Regions from separate parts of the Bacillus sp. VA13 genome, predicted to be linked through region 3. Evidence: riboswitches for the same ligand, from Rfam matches in the RefSeq annotation. Region 3 holds a riboswitch; each other region holds the start of a gene.
The links. A riboswitch is a leader RNA that binds a small molecule or an ion and turns the genes downstream of it on or off. The one in region 3 is predicted to bind cyclic di-AMP.
Positions count from the first base shown of each region.

Region 1: linked by a shared signal. The riboswitch ahead of kimA (potassium transporter KimA) and the one ahead of ktrA (potassium uptake protein KtrA) in region 3 are both predicted to bind cyclic di-AMP.
Region 2: linked by a shared signal. The riboswitch ahead of AC0C66_RS16060 (dicarboxylate/amino acid:cation symporter) and the one ahead of ktrA (potassium uptake protein KtrA) in region 3 are both predicted to bind cyclic di-AMP.

Region 1 covers NZ_JBVQPP010000004.1:150,225-153,490, reverse strand. Annotated here, with positions in the region: gene AC0C66_RS16155 (cellulose biosynthesis cyclic di-GMP-binding regulatory protein BcsB) at 1-1,418, shown strand, start outside; cyclic di-AMP (ydaO/yuaA leader) riboswitch at 1,552-1,695, shown strand; gene kimA (potassium transporter KimA) at 1,889-3,266, shown strand, end outside.
Region 2 covers NZ_JBVQPP010000004.1:133,796-137,061, forward strand. Annotated here, with positions in the region: gene AC0C66_RS16060 (dicarboxylate/amino acid:cation symporter) at 38-1,276, opposite strand; cyclic di-AMP (ydaO/yuaA leader) riboswitch at 1,350-1,479, opposite strand; gene AC0C66_RS16065 (AI-2E family transporter) at 1,528-2,580, opposite strand; gene dctP (C4-dicarboxylate transporter DctP) at 2,731-3,266, opposite strand, start outside.
Region 3 covers NZ_JBVQPP010000005.1:298,716-301,981, reverse strand. Annotated here, with positions in the region: gene betB (betaine-aldehyde dehydrogenase) at 1-108, opposite strand, end outside; gene gbsR (transcriptional regulator GbsR) at 298-840, shown strand; gene bslA (biofilm surface layer hydrophobin BslA) at 1,046-1,591, shown strand; cyclic di-AMP (ydaO/yuaA leader) riboswitch at 1,738-1,886, shown strand; gene ktrA (potassium uptake protein KtrA) at 1,959-2,627, shown strand; gene ktrB (Ktr system potassium transporter KtrB) at 2,634-3,266, shown strand, end outside.

The sequences.
Region 1 (3,266 bases), on a different contig from region 3:
AACTGAAGAAAATCGACAAGCCGACGATTTTCATCGGCGTGGACAAGCATTGGGACGGCAAGGTGAAAAAGCTGATGAAACAAGCCGGCTTACAGGCAAAAGGAGACAAGCTCCTGCTTGCGGAGCGGGTGCTGAAAGCAGAGGGCAAGCAGCAGCCGGTTCTGTTTGCGCAAGCGTCATCCGATGATGTAATCACTGAAAAAATCAGTGTCATCACGGATCAGACTTATACAGGCCAGCTCAGCGGCGACACACTCTCAATCAGCAAGCTGAAGCAGGCAGAAAAAAAAGAAAGCAATAAGCTGACTCTCGAGAATTTTGGAGCGGGTGATATCACAATTGGAGCTGACAAAACTTCTTCTGCACATTACTTTTATCCAGCTTCGGCGGTTTTAGACCAAAACCAATCAGCAAAGCTGTCGCTCAAGCTGAAGAAGTCCGAAACGATTCAAGCCTTAACGGCGGAAAACGAATCGGTTTCTCAGGCGGCAGAACTGAAGATCATGATCAATGGCCAGCCGCACTCGGTCCGGCTTGATGATTTAGGAAAAGAAGATAAAAACGGATTCTATCATGTCATGGTAAAAGTGGACCCTAAACTGCTGCAAAAAAACCGCTACATTGATATTCAGTTCGTTACGACTGGGCTAAAGGAAAACAATCCTTGCAACACCACTGATGAAGAAAAGTGGGTCTTTATCGATAAAAGCAGTACATTGTCTTACGCCATCAAAGATATGTCTCCGTCAGCGGATTTCCAAGAGTGGCCGCTTCCTTACGCTGGAAATCAGGAACAAACAACGCTAATCGTGCTTCCTGACACCGTAAGCCAATCGAAGCTTGCGGAACTTTCTCTCGTAACGGAGTCCTTCGGCAGTGAAGCGCAGCACTCATATACGGTGAAAAAATCATCTGATGTAACAGCAAATGATGCCAAAGGGCGGAACCTCATTTTCATAGGGGGTATCGATCAATTTTCTCTTCTGAAGGAGAAATCATCAGATCTGCTTGTTCCGCAAACAAAGAACGGCTCGTTTGATGTATCAGGTTTTGAGATGCTGAATGAGACAACAAAACGAGTGGCATTTACTCAAGCATCTCCTTGGGATACACGCTACACAATGGCTGTCTTTGCACCATCAAAAGGAACTGGCACGGCTGTCACGAAAGAGATCATCAGTTATCTGAATAGTACCGATGACTCGGCAACCGTCGTTAACGAAACCACCAGCCAGCAGGTGTTTACAAACCACCAGCAGCTTAAATCTGAAACTAACAGTTCCAGCGCAGAGCAATCATCACAGGATAATAGCCAGAAATGGCTGTATATTGGTGTGCTGGCACTTATTATGGTGATTGCGGCTGTGTTCATTTGGGTTGCCGTAAGACGAAGAAAAAGAAAGACAGATACAGAATAAAACAGAGGCAATCTAGCCTCTGTTTTTTTATTTTTGGTATGTAAATTCCATTTGTGGAACCTATCATTTTATTTTTTTCGCCCGGCCAATAAGCCTCTTTACAACGTGCAGGAACGGGAGTATGATCTCTTTTAGAAAACAATCGCTTAATCTGAAATCAGAGCGGGGGACCCATTAGAACGGCTTTTTTGCCGTTGGGGTGAATCCTTTTAGGTAGGGCAAACTCTCATATGCCCGAATCCGTCAGCTAACCTCGTAAGCGTTCGTGAGAGGAGATGAATGAAACCTGTGTTCGATGTGATGGCACAGGGGCATCCGTTTGCCTCTGTGTTTTTTGCTGTTCATTTTTAGAATGCAAATCGCATACAGAGACATCATAGCAGAAAGGACTATTACAAAATGTGAGAGCTAGATGCTGATGTTTTTATTGTTTTAATTGAAAAATGAGAAATTAAAAGGGGAAGACATCGATGTATCATTCAATCAAACGTTTTTTGATTGGGAAACCACTAAAATCTCAAGCAGCTGGAGAGCAAAAACTGACGAAATTAAAAGCCTTAGCGATGCTTTCCTCAGATGCGCTTTCATCTGTCGCATACGGCACAGAACAAATTTTAATCATTTTGGCAACAATCAGTGCTGCTGCATTTTGGTACTCCATTCCGATTGCGATTGGCGTCCTCATATTGCTGCTCGCACTGATTCTTTCATACAGGCAAATTATTTACGCTTACCCGCAGGGCGGCGGAGCGTATGTTGTGTCGAAAGAAAACCTCGGTGAAAAGCCGGGATTGATCGCAGGCGGTTCACTGCTTGTCGATTATATTTTAACGGTAGCGGTAAGTATTTCCGCAGGAACGGACGCTATCACGTCGGCCTTTCCTGTATTGCATGATTATCATGTGCCGATTGCTGTTTTACTTGTTTTAGTCATTATGATTTTGAACCTGCGCGGGCTTTCGGAATCAGCATCGATTCTTGCCTATCCGGTTTATCTGTTTGTGGTGGCACTTTTGGTTTTGATAGCAGTCGGGTTGTTTAAACTCATGACAGGGCAAATAGACCAGCCAGTCCATCATACACCGCTCGGTACACCTGTAGCCGGCATTACGCTGTTTTTGCTGCTCAAGGCTTTTTCTTCGGGCTGCTCGGCTTTGACCGGGGTTGAGGCCATTTCTAACGCGATTCCTGCTTTCAAAAACCCGCCTGCGCGAAACGCGGCTAGAACTCTTGCAATGATGGGCATTTTGCTGGCGATTCTGTTTTCTGGGATCACGGTGCTCGCATACGGCTATGGAACGGCGCCGAAGCCCGATGAAACGGTGGTTTCACAAATTGCGTCTGAAACCTTCGGGCGGAATGTGTTCTACTATGTGATCCAAGGTGTCACATCACTTATTTTGGTCCTTGCGGCAAATACGGGATTTTCAGCCTTCCCGCAGCTTGCCTTCAACCTGGCGAGAGACCAGTACATGCCGCGTATGTTTACAGTCAGAGGCGACCGCTTAGGCTTCTCAAATGGGATTATCTTTTTAGGCGTTGCTTCGATTGTGCTCATCCTGCTATTCGGAGGACAGACAGAGCATTTAATCCCGTTATATGCTGTGGGCGTATTTATTCCATTTACGCTTTCGCAAACCGGCATGTGCATAAAATGGATTAAGCAAAAACCAAAAGGGTGGATCGGAAAAATGCTGATCAACTCCTGCGGCGCTTTGATTTCGTTTATGGTTCTGTCGATCCTGTTTGTGACGAAGTTTAATGTTGTATGGCCTGTGTTAATCTTTATGCCTATCGTCGTTTTGCTGTTTTTTGCGATTGAAAATCACTACACAGCTGTCGGTGAAC
Region 2 (3,266 bases), on a different contig from region 3:
GTTTGTATTATAGCATTTGTTGCTTCCAAATGTTTGGTTAAACCGATAGAGTCGGCGTTTGCTCAGGCTGTTTGTTCTTTTCTGTTTCTGTAATAATGACGGCGCAGGCCGCGTCTCCTGTTGTGTTCACCACTGTACGGAGCATATCAAGCAGACGGTCAATTCCAAGAATTAATCCGATTCCCTCGACAGGCAGGCCGACAGATTGAAGCACCATGGCGAGCATAATCAAGCCGACTCCAGGAACACCCGCGGTACCGACACTTGCTAACACTGCCGTCAGTATCACCATCAGCAGCTGAGTGAATGTCAGATCATGCCCGAATACCTGCGCAATGAAGACAGTGGCTACCCCTTGCATGATGGCTGTTCCGTCCATATTAATTGTAGCACCGAGCGGCTGGACGAAGCTGCTGATCGGCTCAGGCACTTTTAATTTTTTCTGGGCCACATCCATGGATACCGGCAGGGTCGCATTGCTGCTGGAAGTACTGAATGCAACGACCATAACCTCTGAGAAATTTTTAAAGAACGTAATCGGATTTCTTCTGGCTATAAGCGCAACCGTAGATCCGTAGGTAACGACTGCATGTATCAGTAATGCAAGGGTTACCACAATCATGTACAAGCCCATCGCTTTCATTGCACTGAACCCTTGGCTTCCGATAGCTGTCGCAATCAGACCGAATGTACCATACGGAGCGAACTTCATTACAAGATTCACCAGGTACATCATCAATTCATTTCCTTGTTCAACAACTTTGAGAAGCATATCCGCTTTTTTTCCTAGCATTGTAATCCCAAGCCCTACAAAAATGGCAAAAGCGATAATTTGCAGCATATTTCCTTCCGTCATCGCTTGCACAGGGTTGGTCGGAATAATGTTTAACAGGGTGTCCGCAATACTTGGCGCTTTTTCAGCAGTGAATTCGGCAGACGATGTATCATACGTTCCAAACTCTCCCGGTTTGATGACAAGAGCTAAAATGATGGCAATGGTTATCGCCACTGCTGTCGTGACGAGAAAATAAGAAATCGCCTTTACACCGATTCTGCCAAGCTTCTTAGGATCGCCCAGCCCGGCTACTCCGAGTGTCAATGAGAAAAAGACAATCGGAACGACAAGCATTTTAATGAGGTTTAAAAAGATGGTGCCCAGCGGCCCGAATACAAATTTATTTAAATTTTCAAATAATTCAGGTGATGTTACGTTAAGAATAATCCCCGTCACCGCACCTAGCACCAATGCAATGATTATCTTTGTAGCCAGTTTCATCCGCATTCCTCCCTTTTTTGAAAAAAAGCCCGCGAGAGACTCCCGTGGGCTTTGGCTGTAACTTCAAACCACAGGACTCTCTCTTCACGCTGATGAGGTTAGCTGACGGGTTCGGACGAAGAGATGTCCGTTTTTCAGATGAAAAATTAACCCCAAAAGATTGGGTCCCCCACTCCTTTAAAAGGATTAAGCGTGTGGCTTACTATTGTATGATTTAGTTTATTTATACAGAAAAGATCCAATTTTGTAAACTATTTTTTGTTACTTTTCTCTTGGAATCTTTTGGGTCCTTCTTCCTTGTTGGTGACATCAAGAATATCTAGGAGAAACACAAAGATCGGAATCCCGATAATTAGACCCCAAATGCCGAAAAAGTGCTCAGAGAAAATGAGTACTGTGAAGGTGAAAAAGATCGGCAGCTCCGTTTTCGCAGACATCAGCTTCGGATTTAAGAAATACGTTTCGATCGCATGTATGGCGAATATGACAAGCACAATGTAGAGCACATACATTCCGCCGCCAGTGCTGTAAGCGATAATACTGAGCGGGATCAGAGAAATGACGACGCCTGCTACAGGGATCAATCCAAGGAAGAACACCATAATAGAAAGCCCAAACAGCTGCGGGAAATGCATAATCCAAAGCGCGATAAACGTCAGAATACAGTTGACGAGCGCAATGATGAATTGAGCCTCAAGCACCTTGCCGAACGTTCTTGCAAATTTGCTTCCGAAAAAAGCAATTTCCTCATAAAAGACCGCCAGTTTGCTCGTTTTAAATTTCGCCATGAATTCAGAAAGCCGTTTTTTCTCAAATAAGAAAAACATGCTGAGAATGAGCGCCATTACGATCTGCAAGCCAAATGTGCTGATATCGGCCAGATACGTATACACCACATTGAAACCCTCTTTGACATATGAACTGACATTAATATCTCCGAAAACACTGGTGATCTCATCAAAGAAAGGGATGGTGTCCGGGTGATACGCAATATGTTTAATCTGCTTTACCAGCTGCTGAATCTGCGCCGCGACGACAGGATAAAATACAAACCCCCCGACTGTAAGCAGCACAGCCAGCAACATGTAAAGAAACGTAATGACCACCCGCTGGCTCACACGGAAGAACTGGCTTAAAAACTGCCGTACGACAAGCTCCAAACGATCCATAAGAAATGCGAAAATGAAAGTCAGCAATATTAAGTTGATCATGCTCTTAAATAGGTATAACACACCAGTTAACACGACAAAGACGGAAAAACGCCTTACTCCCGGGTGCTGAAAAAATTTAACTAAAGCGGCCATTTATACACTCCTGTTAGGACAAACGTCCTTCATTCAATATAGTATCCATTTGTAAATTATATAACAAAAAAATGCTGAGGTCTCTGTCCTCACCTTAATTATTCTTAAACAATTAAAAAAAACGGCCCCATGGATGGGCCGTTCTTTTTTTCAGACTGCTGTTTTCATTTTTTTCATGCCTTCTACAGCCTCTATGCTTTTTGCTTCATCGAATTCATTTTCGCTTTTTGCAACAATAATCGTGGCGATTCCGTTTCCGATCAGGTTCACAATCGCTCTTCCTTCACTCATAAAACGATCGACCCCAAGCAGGAGTGCAAGACCCTCCAGCGGAATGACCTGAAGCGCTGACAGTGTTGAGGCAAGGACGATAAATCCGCTTCCCGTCACACCGGCCGCTCCCTTCGATGTCAGCATCAGAACGAGGATAATTGTAATTTGCTGGCCGATGCTGAGGTCTACTCCAAACACCTGTGCCAGAAAAACCGTCGCCATTGATAAATAAATGGATGTGCCGTCAAGGTTAAATGAATAGCCCGTCGGAATGACAAGCCCGACAACCGATTTCGAACAGCCGTAGCGCTCCATTTTATCCATCATTCGCGGAAGCACTGATTCTGAAGAGCTTGTGCCAAGCACGATCAGAAGCTCATCCTTAATGAAGCGCAGGTAATTCCACAGGCTGA
Region 3 (3,266 bases):
TTCGCTTACGGTTGCAATTTCTTCTTGATTAAATGGGTTGATAATGCTGCGGATCTGCTCTTTTTCGGCACTGATCCATTCTCCGTCAATATATAATGTTTGACTCATATAAGCCTCCTTGACGTAAATAAAGTTTGTTAAATAAAAATTTAACGTTTTTAACAACCTTAATCTAACATACGAATTTTAAACTGTCAAAGCCCCATTTTGATTTTTCTTTTTGACATTTCTTTATGTTTCGTTAAGATAAAGAAATAACTTAACGAATTTAATTTTCTAAAGGAAAAGAGGGTCAGTATGGATGAAAATCCAGAATTTGCAGCTATAGAACAGGCTCGGGATCTTGTTATCGACTCCATTGCTGAAACGATGGATCTTTACGGAATTACCCGCAGTGTCGGGATTCTATATGGGACGATGTATATGAGGGATGAGATGACGCTTGACGAAATGCGTGAGGAATTGCAAATGAGCAAGCCAAGCATGAGCACAGGCGTCAAAAAGCTTCAGGACTTAAATGTAGTGAAAAAAACATTTCACCGGGGCATCCGCAAGCATACATTTGTAGCTGAAAAAGATTTCTTCAAATTTTTCACAAATTTCTTTCCGCCCAAATGGGAACGGGAAGTTCAGGTAAATGTAGCAGCAATTGAAGAAGCTCAGGCTGATTTACAAGAGGTTTTAAACAAAGACAGTCTCAGTGAGGACATCAAAAATGAAGCACTGCAGTTATACGAGCAGCTGGAAAGCTCTAAAGCTTACTATGATTGGCTGAAACGGCTTGCTGAATCGGTGCAGAGCGGGGAAATTTTTAAATTTATACCAATTGTAACAAAGTAAAACAAAAACGCCTGGGAAACCGGACGTTTTTTTGTTCTTTTATATGTAATTACTACAAATTTGAAAAATACGGGAAAAACACCCCATTTACTTCCAAAATATTTGATGGTAATTTTATGTAGGTAAAATTTGTATTTGGCCGTTCAGAGGAGGTGAAAAGCGGGCAGGCCTGTATATTTTATAACTTTTTAGGGGGAATTTTATTATGAAACGCAAATTATTATCTTCTTTTGCAATCAGTGCATTAAGTCTCGGTTTACTCGTTTCAGCACCTTCAGCTTCTTTCGCGGCTGAATCTAAATCAACTTCCGCTCATACTGAGTCTACTATGAAAACACAGTCAACAGCTTCATTGTTCGCAACAATTACAGGGGCCAGCAAAACTGAATGGTCTTTCTCAGATATCGAATTGACGTATCGTCCAAACACGCTTCTCAGCCTTGGCGTTATGGAATTTACATTGCCAAGCGGATTTACTGCAAATACGAAAGACACAATGAACGGACGTGCGTTGCGTGAAACACAGATCCTCAATAACGGGAAAACAGTAAGAATCCCTCTGGCACTTGATTTGTTAGGAGCTGGCGAGTTCAAATTAAAACTGAATAACAAAACACTTCCTGCCGCAGGTACATATACTTTCCGTGCGGAGAATAAATCATTGAGCATCGGAAATAAATTTTACGCAGAAGCCAGCATTGACGTGGCTAAGCGCAGCACTCCTCCGTCTCAGCCATGCGGCTGCAACTAATCTAAAAGACCGGTTAACGCCGGTCTTTTTTACGTTTTTGACCTCCCCCTTTTTCCTCTTTTTCCAGTTATCTTTTTCTAGTTTGAAATTTAAATTGACAAACTCTAGAAACAGGAGTAAATTCTTGAGTGTTCAATTTCATACAGTCTCTTTTACCGCTTAATCAAATACGAACGGGGGAACCAACGATTGGCTGTTTTTTTAACAGCCTTGGGGTGAATCTTACTAAGTAAGAGGGGGTACTCTGAATCCCTAATCCGACAGCTAACCTCGTAGGCGTTTACAGAGAGGAGGTCTATTAGCGGCCATTCTTCGAAATGGTCTTTTTTGCTTCAAAACGTTAATTTCACTAAGGGAGTTATGAACATTGGGAAGAATAAAAAATAAGCAATTTGCCGTGATCGGACTGGGCAGGTTTGGTGGAAGCATTTGCAAAGAGCTTCACAGAATGGGCCATGAGGTCCTTGCGATTGATATCAACGAAGAAAAGGTAAATGCATACGCTTCTTACGCAACTCATGCGGTGATCGCCAACGCCACCGAAGAAAACGAATTGCTATCGTTAGGAATACGCAATTTTGAATATGTGATCGTTGCAATCGGAGCGAATATTCAAGCGAGTACCCTGACCACCCTATTATTAAAGGAGTTTAACATTCCACATATTTGGGTGAAGGCTCAAAACCATTATCATCATAAGGTGCTTGAAAAAATCGGCGCTGACCGCATTATTCATCCTGAAAAGGATATGGGCGTCAAGATCGCACAAAGCCTTTCTGATGAGAACGTTTTGAATTACATTGATTTATCTGATGATTACAGTATTGTCGAGCTGCTGGCAACACACAAGCTTGATTCAAAATCGATTATTGATCTGAATGTAAGAGCGAAGTACGGCTGCACGATCCTGGCCATTAAACATCATGGAGATATCCGTCTTTCTCCAGCACCTGAAGACATCATACACGAACAGGATTGCCTGGTGATCATGGGGCACAAAAAGGATATTAAACGTTTTGAAAACGAAGGGATGTAGACATAGGTGACACTTCAAAAGGATAAAGTGATCAAATGGGTTCGTTTTACACCGCCTCAAGTGCTTGCAATTGGTTTTTTTCTTACCATTATCATCGGGGCTGTGCTGTTAAAGCTTCCGATTTCTACAATGAAGCCATTATCATGGATAGATGCCCTTTTTACTGCAGCTTCGGCTACAACTGTTACAGGGCTTGCAGTTGTCGATACCGGTACAGAATTTACACTTTTCGGGCAAACTGTCATCATGGGGCTGATTCAGATCGGCGGGCTTGGATTTATGACTTTTGCTGTTTTGATCGTCATGATATTAGGGAAAAAAATCGGATTAAAAGAACGAATGCTGGTTCAAGAAGCATTAAACCAGCCGACAATCGGCGGCGTCATAGGCCTTGTCAAAGTCCTGTTTCTGTTTTCCATCAGTATTGAGTTGATAGCAGCACTCATCCTATCCATCAGGCTTGTGCCCCAGTATGGTTGGGCATCCGGCTTGTTTGCCAGTCTGTTTCACTCAATATCTGCTTTTAACAATGCCGGGTTTTCGTTGTGGCCGGATAATTTGATGAGCTACGTTGGCGATCCTACAGTTAACCTAGTGATTACTTTCTTATTTATCACAGGAGGAATCGGATTTACCGTT